One region of the Streptomyces sp. NBC_00385 genome, then DNA from elsewhere that is predicted to be linked to it. Evidence: riboswitches for the same ligand, from Rfam matches in the RefSeq annotation. Region 1 holds a riboswitch; each other region holds the start of a gene.
The links. Region 1 has a riboswitch for cyclic di-AMP ahead of OG959_RS23490 (transglycosylase family protein). Riboswitches for the same ligand answer to the same signal wherever they lie in the genome.
Positions count from the first base shown of each region.

Region 2: it holds a riboswitch for cyclic di-AMP, as region 1 does, so the genes downstream of both, OG959_RS07555 (M23 family metallopeptidase) here and OG959_RS23490 (transglycosylase family protein) in region 1, are expected to answer to the same signal.
Region 3: it holds a riboswitch for cyclic di-AMP, as region 1 does, so the genes downstream of both, OG959_RS17640 (M23 family metallopeptidase) here and OG959_RS23490 (transglycosylase family protein) in region 1, are expected to answer to the same signal.

Region 1 is NZ_CP107951.1:5,250,221-5,254,643, reverse strand. It holds gene eno (phosphopyruvate hydratase) at 86-1,366, opposite strand; gene OG959_RS23490 (transglycosylase family protein) at 1,653-2,396, opposite strand; cyclic di-AMP (ydaO/yuaA leader) riboswitch at 2,401-2,572, opposite strand; gene OG959_RS23485 (transglycosylase family protein) at 2,873-3,820, opposite strand; partial or broken gene OG959_RS23480 (cytochrome P450) at 3,926-4,249, opposite strand.
Region 2 is NZ_CP107951.1:1,733,093-1,737,515, reverse strand. It holds gene OG959_RS07565 (M16 family metallopeptidase) at 1-506, shown strand, start outside; gene OG959_RS07560 (M16 family metallopeptidase) at 533-1,915, shown strand; cyclic di-AMP (ydaO/yuaA leader) riboswitch at 2,142-2,308, shown strand; gene OG959_RS07555 (M23 family metallopeptidase) at 2,322-3,161, shown strand; gene OG959_RS07550 (GntR family transcriptional regulator) at 3,381-4,088, shown strand; gene OG959_RS07545 (HPr family phosphocarrier protein) at 4,292-4,423, opposite strand, start outside.
Region 3 is NZ_CP107951.1:4,002,663-4,007,085, forward strand. It holds gene OG959_RS17635 (aldo/keto reductase) at 1-358, opposite strand, end outside; gene OG959_RS17640 (M23 family metallopeptidase) at 668-1,837, opposite strand; cyclic di-AMP (ydaO/yuaA leader) riboswitch at 1,849-2,003, opposite strand; gene OG959_RS17645 (PP2C family protein-serine/threonine phosphatase) at 2,279-3,442, opposite strand; tRNA gene OG959_RS17650 (tRNA-Met) at 3,676-3,749, opposite strand; gene OG959_RS17655 (hypothetical protein) at 4,276-4,423, shown strand, end outside.

The DNA.
Region 1 (4,423 bases):
GCACACGGTACGGGACCGAGTGCGGGGACGGACGGAGGCCGGGGCACTTGACCCCGCCGGGCTTGGTGAGCCCGTGCTGTACGTGTCAGCCCTTGAAGCGCGGGAACGCCGAGCGGCCGGCGTACACGGCGGCGTCGTCGAGGATCTCCTCGATGCGCAGCAGCTGGTTGTACTTGGCGACGCGGTCCGAGCGGGCCGGGGCGCCGGTCTTGATCTGACCGCAGTTCACGGCGACCGCGAGGTCGGCGATGGTGACGTCCTCGGTCTCGCCGGAACGGTGCGACATCATGCACTTGAAGCCGTTGCGCTGGGCCAGCTCGACGGCGTCCAGGGTCTCGGTCAGCGAACCGATCTGGTTGACCTTGACGAGCAGGGCGTTGGCCGAGCCCTCCTCGATGCCGCGGGACAGCCGCTCCGGGTTGGTGACGAAGAGGTCGTCGCCGACGATCTGCACCTTGGCGCCGATCTTGTCGGTGATGACCTTCCAACCGGCCCAGTCGTCCTCGTACAGCGGGTCCTCGATGGAGACCAGCGGGTACGCGGAGACGAGCTCCTCGTAGTACTCGGTCATCTCGGCGGCCGAGCGGGACTTGCCCTCGAACTCGTACTTGCCGTCCTTGTAGAACTCCGAGGCGGCGACGTCGAGCGCGAGCGCGATGTCCTTGCCCGGGGCGTAGCCGGCTTCCTTGATGGCCTCGACGATGAGGTCCAGGGCGGCGCGGTTCGACTCCAGGTTCGGCGCGAAGCCGCCCTCGTCACCGAGACCCGTGGACAGGCCCTTGGTCTTCAGGACCTTCTTCAGCGTGTGGTAGACCTCGGCGCCCCAGCGCAGGGCCTCGGAGAAGGACTCCGCGCCGATCGGCGCGATCATGAACTCCTGGATGTCCACGTTGGAGTCGGCGTGCGACCCACCGTTGAGGATGTTCATCATCGGGACGGGCAGCAGGTGCGCGTTCGGGCCACCGAGGTAGCGGAACAGCGGCAGGTCCGAGGCCTCGGAGGCGGCGTGGGCCACGGCGAGCGAGACGCCGAGGATGGCGTTGGCGCCGAGCGAGCCCTTGTTCTCCGTGGCGTCCAGGTCGAACATCGCCTGGTCGATCAGCCGCTGCTCGGTCGCGTCGTAGCCGACGAGCTCCGGGCCGATCTGCTCGATCACGGCGAGGACGGCCTTCTCGACGCCCTTGCCGTGGTAGCGGTTGGGGTCGCCGTCGCGAAGCTCAATGGCCTCGAACGCGCCGGTGGAGGCGCCGGACGGAACAGCAGCACGGCCCGTGCTGCCGTCGTCGAGGCCGACCTCGACCTCGACCGTGGGGTTTCCGCGGGAGTCGAGGATTTCCCTGGCTACGACGACGTCGATGGACGGCACGAGGCATCTCCTTCTGGGATGTGACGCTTGTGGTGCAGGGTCGCTTTGGCCTTGCGACAAGAGCCTAACCGGCCCGGCCGCCCCAACCGGCCGACCGCCCGTCCCCTGGGACGAAAAAGGACCCAAGGGCAGGCACAGCGGGGCAAAAGGCCAGAAATTTACTGGCTAGTAACTACAACAGTTGAACGATCAACGCAGAAACCGGCTCACCCCGGACCGGAACGCACGGGGGGAAGGTGCGCACCGGGCCGGGGCGGCCGGGGTCATCAGCGAGGAGAGATCGCGACTACTTCGTCAGGTGCAGCTGCTGACCGGGGTAGATCAGGTCGGCGTCCGTGACGATGTCCTTGTTCAGCTTGAAGAGCTGCTCCCAGCCGCCCTCGACCTCGTGGTCGGCGGCGATCTTGCTCAGGGAGTCGCCGGTGACGACCTTGTACTCGCCGTCACCCTTCTCGACCTTCTTGCCGGTCGGGGTCGTGACGGTCTTCGACTCGGCCTTGGGGGCGGCCGAGCGCTCGGAGCGGTTGGTGGAGGGGGCCTCGGCGCGCTCGGCCTTCTTCGGCTCGGCCTTCTGGACCGGCGCGGACTCCTGCTTCGGGGCGGTCTCGGTCTTGGCGGCGGAGGAGCCGGTGTCGACGCCCGGGTCGACACCGTCGTTGCTCAGGTTGCCGGCGCCGGCGCAGGCCCAGGCGCCCGGGCCCTGCAGGGCGAGGAGCTTCTCGGCGGTGGCGATCTGCTGAGCCTTGGTGGCCAGGTCGGCACGGGCCGCGTACTGGGTGCCGCCTGCGGCCGCCCAGCTGGACTGCGAGAACTGCAGGCCACCGTAGTAACCGTTGCCGGTGTTGATGGACCAGTTGCCGCCGGACTCGCACTGGGCGACGGCGTCCCACGTGGAGACGGAGGCGGCGGAGGCGCCGGTCGCACCCATCAGGGGCACGGCGATGGCGGCACCGGTGACACCGGCGAGCGTGGCGATACGGACGGCCTTGGACGGGCGACGGTGCTTGTTGCCCTTGCTGTTGAGCAGCATCGAGACTTCTCCTCACCGACGCCTACGAGGTGAGCTGTCGGGTTCGGGCCAAGTGAGTTGCCCGGTCGCACGTCCTAGCACGCGACTTCACCCCAAGCCGGTCCTGATGCGTCTTGCGACGATCGGGCCCGGCGCCTACCTGGGTCCCCCGCTCCTGCCTACGGCGCTTTACGCGTCTGTTCCCTTCGACCGACGGCAGGATTCGGCGTGACGATCGACGGGGCCCGCGGTGCGAGCGGTTCCGACCGTAAACACACCAACCCTCATATCCAAAGATGGACATACCGGATAAACAGCCCTTACTTGCACCCGAAGAAGCACTGTTTGCGCAGGTGGGAACGGATGCGGCGGTACCTCCCGGACAAGACACGCCAGTTCACGCAAAGAGACCCATGTCTCACTTGGTCAAAAGTGGGACATAGGCCTCTTAACTACCCCAATATTTGGGGTGTTTTCAGCTGATCATCAGACCGCGCTCATTCGGCCTTCACGCCGAGATCGAGGCTCTGGCCAGGCAGGATGAGGTCGGGGTCGGAGCCCACCTCGGCCTTGTTGGCCTCGTACAGAGCCGTCCACCCGCCGGGCAGCTGCTGTGCATCAGCAATCGCCCACAGGTTGTCGCCCGCACGGACGGTGTACGCACCGTCAGCAGCCGGGGCGCCGGTGTCGCGTGCGTCACCGGCACCACGCGAAGCATGCCGCCCCGCGTCCCGGTCACCACTGCGGCCGCTCTCCCGGGTCTCCTCGGGGGCCGGCGTGCCGCGGTGCTTGCCGCCCTTCTCCTGCCCCGAGGTGCCCTTCTCGGCGCCCGAGGCATCACCCGAGGGCGTCGTGGAGGGGGTGGCGGAGGGCGTGGCCGACGCGTCCGGCTTCGCGTCGTCCTTCGCGTCGCCCGACGGCGCCTTCGCCCCCGACGACGCGTCGTCCGACGAGGTCGCGCCCTCGGACGGGTCGGTACTCGCGGACGGATCGGCGCTCGCGGACGGATCCACGCTCTCCGTCGGGTCGGCGGACGGAGTGCTGCCCGGGTCCACCCCCGGCAGGCCGCTGTCCACGACGAGACCGGAGATGACCGCACAGCTGGGCCATGCCTTCGGCCCCTGGTCCTCCAGGACCTTCTCCGCCACGGCGATCTGCTGCGAGCGGCTGGCGAGGTCGGCGCGCTCGGCGTACGACTCGCCGCCGTACGACTTCCAGACCTCCTGCGAGAACTGCAGGCCGCCGTAGTAGCCGTTGCCGAGGTCGGCGCTCCACATGCCGCCGCTCTCGCACTCGGCCACGCGGTCCCAGGTCGAGGCGTCGGCGGCGTGCGCACCTGCCGCGCCGAGCAGCGGGATGGCGATGGCCGAACCGGTCACGCCTGCGGCGACGATGATCGCGGGTGCCTGCCGAGGGCGACGGTGTCTGCCGTTCGCGGAGCCCATGGGGATGCCTTCCGTGTGACTGACGAGTGACTGGTGAGTCGAACGGTGAACCTAGCGGGACTCGAACGTGTGTCACAAGTCGATGCAGCAGAGATCACGTGAAAGTCACAGAGTTGACAGAGTGTCACCTTCACCGCGCACCGGCCCCGGCGTGAACTCCACCGGCAGGGTGCGCAGTCCGCGCATGATGAGCCCGCCACGCCACCGCAAATCGGCAGGTTCTCCCGCAAGTCGCAGGCCAGGAAGGCGCTCCAGAAGCGTGGCGAGCGCGGCCTGCCCCTCCAGCCGGGCGAGCGGCGCTCCCAGGCAGTAGTGGATTCCGTGACCGTAACCGAGGTGTTGGTTGTCACGCCGCGCGAGGTCCAGGGTGTCCGGCCCGTCGATGCGCCCGGGGTCCCGTTCGGCGGCTGCGAGCACGACGGGGACGGGTTGGTTTCACCCGGGCAAGGAAGGAGCCTCCGGGAAGGTTCCTGACGCCCCTTTGACCTTGGGAGCCTCGCTTCGTACTGACAGCAGGCTGCCACGGAGCACTCCTGTGACCGTGAGCTGCGGCGGAGTCGGACGCTGATATGCCTCTACCCCCCTGCGGTCCGCGCCCAGAAC
Region 2 (4,423 bases), 3.5 Mb from region 1:
GCGAGTCGTCCCGGCTGCACAACCGGCTGGTGCGCCGCGACCGGACGGCCGTCGCCGCCGGCTTCGGGCTGCTGCGCCTGGCGGGTGCGCCCTCGCTCGGCTGGCTGGACGTCAAGACGTCCGGCGGTGTCGAGGTGGCGCAGATCGAGACCGCGGTCGACGAGGAGCTGGCCCGGTTCGCCGAGGAAGGCCCCACGCCCGAGGAGATGGAGCGCGCTCAGGCGCAGTTGGAGCGCGAGTGGCTGGACCGCCTCGGTACCGTCGCGGGCCGCGCCGACGAACTGTGCCGGTTCGCCGTGCTGTTCGGTGACCCGCAGCTCGCCCTGACCGCCGTGCACCGGGTGCTCGACGTGACCGCCGAGGAGGTCAAGGCGGCCGCCAGGGCCCAGCTGCGGCCCGACAACCGGGCGGTGCTGGTGTACGAGCCGGTCGAGCCCGCCGAAGCCGCCGAAGAGGCGGATGCCGCCGCGACCGACACCGACGCGCACGAAGGAGCGGACAAGTGACCGACGCTGCCGCGACTGGAGTTTCGATGGAGTACCACCCGCAGCCCGCCCCCGGCGTGGCCAGGCCCTGGGCCTTCCCCGCGCCCGAGCGCGGCTCCCTGCCCAACGGCCTCACGGTCCTGCGCTGCCACCGTCCCGGCCAGCAGGTCGTCGCCGTCGAGATCTTCCTCGACGCCCCCCTGGACGCCGAGCCCGAAGGGCTGGACGGGGTCGCCACGATCATGTCCCGCGCCCTGTCCGAGGGCACCGACAAGCAGAGCGCCGAGGAGTTCGCCGCCGAGCTGGAGCGGTGCGGCGCCACGCTGGACGCCCACGCCGACCATCCCGGCGTCCGGGTCTCCCTGGAGGTTCCGGCCTCCCGGCTGGCCAAGGCGCTCGGCCTCGTCGCCGAGGCGCTGCGGGCTCCGGCCTTCGCCGACAGCGAGATCGAGCGTCTCGTGGGCAACCGGCTGGACGAGATCCCGCACGAGCAGGCCAACCCGGCCCGGCGTGCCGCCAAGCAGCTCTCCAAGGAGCTGTTCCCGGCCACGGCCCGTATGTCGCGTCCGCGCCAGGGCACCGAGGAGACCGTGGCCCGGATCGACTCCGCGGCCGTGCGCGCCTTCTACGACGCACACATCCGCCCGTCCACCGCGACCGCCGTGGTCGTGGGCGACCTGACCGGAATCGACCTGGACGCGCTGCTCGCCGACACCGTCGGTGACTGGTCGGGCAACACCGCGGAGCCGCGCCCCGTCCCGCCGATCACCGCCGACGACGCGGGCCGTGTGGTGATCGTGGACCGTCCCGGCGCGGTGCAGACGCAGTTGCTGATCGGCCGGATCGGCGCCGACCGGCACGACAGCGTCTGGGCGGCCCAGGTGCTCGGCACCTACTGCCTGGGCGGCACGCTCACCTCCCGGCTCGACCGGGTGCTGCGCGAGGAGAAGGGCTACACCTACGGCGTGCGGGCCTTCGCCCAGGTGCTGCGCTCGACGGCTCCGGACTCCGCCTCCGGGGCCACGGGCGCCGCCATGCTCGCCATCAGCGGTTCCGTGGACACCGAGTCCACCGGCCCGGCGCTGGAGGACCTGTGGAAGGTCCTGCGGACCCTGGCGGCCGAAGGGCTGACGGACGCCGAGCGCGAGACGGCCGTGCAGAACCTCGTGGGCGTCGCCCCGCTGAAGTTCGAGATGGCGGCCTCCGTCGCCGGTACCCTCGCCGACCAGGTCGAGCAGCATCTCCCGGACGACTACCAGGCGCAGCTCTACGCGCGCCTCGCCGACACCGGCACGGTGGAGGCGACGGCGGCCGTGGTCAACGCCTTCCCGGAGGACCGGCTGGTCACGGTTCTCGTCGGGGACGCCGCACAGATCGCCGACCCGGTCCGGGCCCTCGGCATCGGTGAGGTGTCGGTCGTGACCGGCTGAGCACACCGGTCATCTCGCCCCGTACCAGGGCGAACGGAAGAGTGACGCAAGGTCCCGGCGGAGCGGTCTCCGCCGGGACCTTCCTTTTGTCCGCTTTGGTGGAGAGGCTGCCTGTCTGCCCTGTGGGATGCGCTACAAAACGGCCTGTCCGTTTGGTGACGGGAAGTGCCCCCGCTTAGCGTCGGCTCCGCTGTCCGCCACTCGTATGCCGCATCCGTGACATACCGGGCAGTCATCGCCGAGTCCCCGTCAGGCGCGAGCCTGGGGAGCCGGGGACCCACGCAGTCCCTGGGGTGAATCGGGTGGCCGTGTCCCGCAGGGAACCGGTGATCCGTAGGAGACCTTCCTGCTCCGAACCCGTCAGCTAACCCGGTAGGCGAGAAGGAAGGAAAGGACCAGCCACTTCATGGCGTTCACCCGTGCCACCGGGAAGCATCGTGCCCCGGGCCGTCTGACGCGCAGCGGCGCGAAGGCCGTCGGCATCGCGACCCTGGCCACCACCGGCGTCATCGGAGGACTGGCCTCCCCGGCCCTCGCCGCGGACACCGGGGCCCCCGCCGCCGGCGACACCGGCCTCACCCAGGTCATCGCCATCGAGAACGTCCTCGCCGAGCGGATCGACGCCCAGGCGGACGCGCAGCAGCACCAGGCCGACGTCGCCGAGAAGAAGGCCGAGGCAGCCAACGCCGCCGCGAAGAAGAAGGCCGAGGCCAGGAAGAAGGCCGAAGCCAAGGCTGCCGCGAAGGCCGAGGCCGCCGCGAAGGCGAAGGCCGCCCGGGCCGAGAAGGCCCGCGAGAGCGCCGCCCGCGCCGCCCGTTCCGCCGAGCGCACCCGGCTCGGCTCCTTCCAGCTCCCCGTCGCCGGTTCGTACGTGAGCACCGGCTACAAGTCCAGCGGCTCCATGTGGTCCTCCGGCAGCCACTCCGGCATCGACTTCCACGCCGCTTCCGGCAGCTCCGTCGTCGCCGTCGGCGCCGGTACGGTCGTCGAGGCCGGCTGGGGCGGGGCGTACGGCAACAACATCGTGCTGCGGATGACGGACGGCACGTACACCCAGTACGGCCACCTCTCCTCGATCGGCGTGTCCGTCGGCCAGAGCGTCGGTGCCGGCCAGCAGATCGGCCTCTCCGGCTCCACCGGCAACTCGACCGGCCCGCACCTCCACTTCGAGGCCCGCACCACGCCCTCGTACGGCTCCGACATGGACCCGGTCGCCTACCTGCGCGCCCACGGCGTCTCCGTCTGACCGGCCGACGACCCCTCGCTCAAGGCCCCGGCACCACGCCGGGGCCTTCGCCGTGTCCCGTGCCGCGGCGGTCCGCGGTGGTCGTTCCGGAACGGCCCGGTGACCAAAAGATATTCATGAATTTCCACCCGCCGTCGGAAATGCGACCGCATTGCAATAGAGTCGCAGGACAGGCGTCGATCGGCCGCGTTTCGCGGGGATTAAGGCGGAGGTTCGGACATGCGCATTCCGGCGCATTCGGTATGCACGGCAATCCGTGAAGACATCGTCTCAGGTGTCTTCGAACGCGGCAGCCGACTCACCGAGGAGGTGCTCGCACGGCGTTACGGGGTCTCCCGGGTGCCGGTACGGGAAGCGCTGCGCACCCTGGAGTCCGAAGGGTTCGTGGTCACCCGCAGGCACGCCGGAGCCTGCGTGGCCGAGCCCACCGAGCAGGAGGCCGCCGACCTCCTGGAGGTCCGGATGCTGCTGGAGCCGCTCGGTGCGGCCCGCGCCGCCCACCGCCGCTCGGACGCGCACCTCAAGGTGCTGCGCGGCCTGGTCAGGCTCGGCCAGGAGCGCGCCCGGCGGGGCGAGGGCGAGGACCTGCGCTCCCTGGGCGGCTGGTTCCACGAGACGCTCGCGCAGGCCTCCGGCAGCCCCGGCCTGATCGCGCTGCTCACCCAGCTACGGCACAAGACCACCTGGATGTACGCGATCGATTCCCCGGCCCGTCCGGCCGATTCCTGGGCCGAGCACGGAGCCATCGTGGACGCCGTGGCACGAGGGGACGCGGAGAGGGCACGGGCGCTGACCGCCCAGCACGCCGAGCGGGCCGCCGGCGCGTACCGGCTGCGCAGCCCCGGCCGGACGGAGTCCGCCGTGGCCCGGACCGGCCGGGTGAGGACTTCGCAACATGCCGTAAACACCCCGAGCGGCCGTCATTAACAAGTGCGCCGTATACAAAGAGTGGGCATTTCGAGGGGCTTTCTTTCTGCTGCCCAATTCGCCCCCGCCGAGCCATTCGGCGACCCGCGACTTTTGCCTGAACGAAAGCGCTGAACGAGGGCGCTGAACGAAAGAGCCGCGGCACCCGGTCGGGGGTGTCGCGGCTCTTTCGCGGGAATTCCCGCGGTCATGGCCCGTCGGGGTCAGACGGTCTCCGGAAGCTCGTCGAGCCCCTCGGCGACCAGCTTGGACAGACGGTCCAGAGCGGCTTCGGCGTTGTCGGCCTCGGACGCGAGGACGATCTCCTCGCCGCCCTGCGCGCCGAGTCCGAGCAC
Region 3 (4,423 bases), 1.2 Mb from region 1:
CGATGTGGTCGGTGCCGAGCCGGCGCAGCGACTCCTCGACAGCCGCCTTGATGGTGGTGGCGGAGAGCCCCTTGTAGGCAGGGTGTGAGCCGACCTTGGTGGCCACGACGATGTCGGAGCGGTTGCCGCGTGCGGCGAGCCACTTGCCGATGAGGGTCTCCGACTCGCCGCCCTCGTTGCCGGGGACCCAGGCCGAGTAGGCGTCGGCGGTGTCGATGAAGTTGCCGCCGGCCGCCGCGTACGCGTCGAGCACCGCGAAGGACTGCGCCTCGTCGGCGGTCCAGCCGAAGACGTTGCCCCCGAGGGCGAGCGGGAAGACCTGGAGGCTGGAGGAACCGAGCTTGCGGAGAGAAGTCATGGGTGGAACAACCACCTCCACGGGCTCCGCTATTCCGTGGCCTGTACATCTGAACCGGTGGACGCGGGGATGCGGAAGTGACGGAGACAGACCGGCAGCGGATGTGGAAGTGGCGGGGACAGACCGGCAGCCCTGACGTCGGGGGGTGAGCGTCAGGGCTGCCGGGGTTTCGTGGCCGGAGAACCGGCGTGAAGGGGGCGGTCTCGGACCGTCCTGAGGAAACGGTCCCCTCGGACCGTCCTCCGAAAGCGGCCCCCTCGGACCGTCCCGGGGAAACGGTCCCCTCGGACCGTTCCGCAGGAAGCGGTCTCAGACCGTCAGGCCCCGGGCCTGCAGCCAGGCCATCGGGTCGATGCCGGTGCCGTCCGGGGTGTGGACCTCCAGGTGGAGGTGCGGGCCCGTCACGTTGCCGGTCGCGCCGACGCGTCCGATGGTGTCGCCCGTCGTGACCTTCTGGCCGATGCTGACGTCGATCGAGGACTGGTGGCAGAACCACAGCTCCGTGCCGTCCTCCAACTCCAGGACCGTGCGGTAGCCGTAGGAACCGGAGTAGCCGGCCGACTTGACCGTGCCGGTGTGGATGGCCTTGATCGGGGTACCGGTCGGCGCCGCGAAGTCGAGGCCCGTGTGGTAGCCGGAGGACCACATCGATCCGGCCTCACCGAAGGTCGAGGTGATCGTGTACGAGGAGGTGGGGATGGCGTAGCTGGCGGCGAGCTTGGCGAGCCGCAGCGCCTCCGCCTTCTTCGCAGCCTCCTCCGCCGCCTTCTTCTTCTCGGCGGCGATCTTGGCCTCGGCCGCGTCCTGCTGCTTCTTCGCCTCGGCGGCGGCCTTCTCGGCGGCCGCCTTCTCCGCGGCCGCCTTGACCTCGGCGTCGGCGGCGTCCTGCTGCTGCTCGGCCTGCTGGAGGATGCGGGCGCGGAGTGCCTCACCGGCGTCCGTGGTTCCCTGCTCGGCCTCGGCGGTGGTGATACCGGCGGTCGTCAGCGGCGCGGAAGCGGTCTCGGCCGCAGCCTTCTCCGCAGCGGACTCCGACTCTCCCGAGAACAGTGCGCCGACGCCCGGGAGGGACTTGGCGTCGGGGAGATTGTCCGAGATGGAATCGGGAAGAGAGATGGAGACCGGCGGCTTGCTCTGGGCGGTGGCCATGCCACCCGCACCGACGGCCGCGATGACGCCGACACCGAGGACGGTGGAGCTGCGGGCCAGACCATTGCGCTGCTTGGCGACGCGGTGCTTGCCGCGCACGGGACGGATGGACTCCTCGGTGGGGTTCCATTCCTCCCAGGTCCTGTCGGGCCCGGCCTCGTCGGTGCGGAAGTCGTTTCCGAAGTCGCTGCCCCGATCGGTCCCGTAATCGGTCGCGTAGTCGGCCCCGCACTCCGTACCGAATGCGGTGGCGGGCCGGGTGGCGAAGTCATCGCCGTGCTCGGACCGGAACCGAGAGGGAGCTTCGGGGGCAGGCTTGTTGGACGCCACGGGGGCGCACTCCTTTCCTTCCTTCTCGCCTACCGGGTTAGCTGACGGGTTCGGAGCAGGAAGGTCTCCTACGGGTTCCTCCGTCTCACAAACAAGACAGAGATGCCCGATTCACCCCATGTAGGTGGTTCCCCGGTTCCCTTGCGGAATTCGGCGCTCGCGCACGGTGCCGCCACTGACGGCGGCTGGGACAACCGCGCTGCGTTATCGAACGTTAATAGACACCGGGGTCCGATTCCAAGCCGTTCCCACTGATCGTTCACGTCCTTGGCCTGGACTTTACGGGACACAACCGGGTGCAATCGGGCGAGTTGATCGCCCCTCGGTCATCACCCGGTTTCTGACGTTGCGTCAAATGTTATGCGGAGGGGTGCCCTTCGGTTACGGACGGTGGCATCGCCGTCCACTGCTCCCACCGCACCTTGACCGCGGGGACCCGGCTCAGCCGCCGCCGTCGCCCAGACCGACGATCTTCACGGTCCTGCGCCGGTCGGGCTGCCCCTCGGCGGGCCGCACGACCGCGAGCAGCGCCATGTCGTCCGTCGACTCGCCCCCCGTGTGCAGCCGCACGTCATCGGTCAGTGCGGAGAGGAGCTCCTCGGGCCCCGGGAAGATCCGTCCCCGCAGCCGCTCGGCAGGGTCGTAGAAGACGCCTTCGACGTTACGGGCCTCGGAGAGGCCGTCCGTATAGAGGAGGAGCGTCGCCCCGGCCGGCAGGTCCCACTCGTCGGCCCGGTCCGGCCACACCCCCAGGTCCATCCCCAGCGGCAGCGCCGGCACCGACGGACCGAGCACCTCCAGCTCCCCGTCCGTGTGCAGCAGCAGAGGCTCGGGGTGACCGCGGTTGACGATCCGCACCAGGCCCGACCCCGGCGGGACCTCGGCGAGCACGGCGGTGATGAACCCCTCGAACGCGTCCAGGCCACCACGCCGGTCCGACTCCCGCGCCAGCGCGCGCTCCAGCCGCAGCGCGACGCCCTCCAGCGTCTCCTCCTGCTCGGCCGCCTCCCGGAAGGCCCCGATGACCACCGCCACCGCCTCCACGGCATCCAGCCCCTTGCCGCGCACGTCCCCGACCACCAGCCGCACCCCCTGCGGGCTGTCCGCCACAGAGAACAGGTCGCCGCCGACGAACTCGTCCGCCTGCGCCGCCTCGTACCGCGCGGCCACCTGAAGCCCGCCGATCCGGTCCGACGGTGTCGGCAGCACCGCCCGCATGGCCGTCTCCGCGATGACGCGGGCGGAGGCAAGCTGCTCGTTGCTGCGCCGCACGACCCCGTTGATCACGACAGCCAGGACGGAGACGGTGAGGACGGTGAGCAGTTCGATGGAGGGCACGACCTGCAGCAGGGTGCCGCTGGACAGCCGCAGCACGGCGACGGCCAGCAGCGCGGCGACGCCGGTACGGACCGTGCTGGCCAGCGAGAAGAACGGCGCGGCGATCAGCGGGGCCGCCGCGAACAACGGAATGGCGGTGAACACGGGCGGGGTGAGACCGTCGAACAGCACGCCCCCGACGATCATCAGCGTGGGCAGCAACCTGACGAACCGGCGGGTCCGCACACCCCCGGCCCGCCTCGTCCGCCGCTTCTCCCGCTTCCCCACCTACTGCTCTCCTGCCCGGTGTGTCCACGGCCGCGGACGGTACCGCGCACCACCCCCAGGCTTCCCGGAGCAGGGTCGCGGGGCGACTCCTCGTCGGCCAATGGGGGTACGCGAACGCGATACGACCCCGCACCGGCCAACCCGGCGGGCCACGGACCGACGGGCCAGGGGCCCACGCCGTACAAACGAATCAGGCCCGGCACGCTGTATGCATGCCGGGCCTGATTCTTCAGTAGCGGGGACAGGATTTGAACCTGCGACCTCTGGGTTATGAGCCCAGCGAGCTACCGAGCTGCTCCACCCCGCGTCGGTAAACACAACTCTACGGCATGTTCGAGGCACTCATGACCACCCTCATGACCACCCGGCGTACACCCCGGCGCGCGCACCCCCACGGGCGACGCCCGGGCCCACAGCCCTGGCCCACAGCCCGACCCGCCCCGGACCTGCTGATCGGACCCTGATCGGACCTGTCGGCCGCCCTCAGGCCCGCCCTGTGCACCCCTACCCGCATTCGGCACCCGTTCCCCCAACCACACGGCTTGGAGGGCGAATCCACGTCGGCGAACCCGAACAAACCATCCCCGTGGCCGCCTTGACGGCGCACACCGGCAGCAGAGGACAGCCCGCCTCCCGTGGAGGGACTTCACCGGCCCGTCAACGTGTCGAAAACGAGAAGGTGTTGCAAGGAACACGTGTTCTGCCGCAAGGTAACTGCTGCATCCCCCGGACCGGTGGGCTGCCCGTGCGAGCAGGCCCCGGAACGCGCAGTCACCGCGCCCCACAAGCCACTCCCGGTCTCTCATCGCAGCCTGTCTGGAGGGCCCTCGACGATGACCGCACCGCTCACTCCCGCTCCCGCCTCTGCCCCGGCCGCACCGGCCACACCGCCCTCGCCCGTACGCGGCGCCGTCATCAGCGGCGTCATCGGCGGCCTGATGGGTGCGGTGATGAGCGCGGCGGTGAACTACGTCGCCGTCG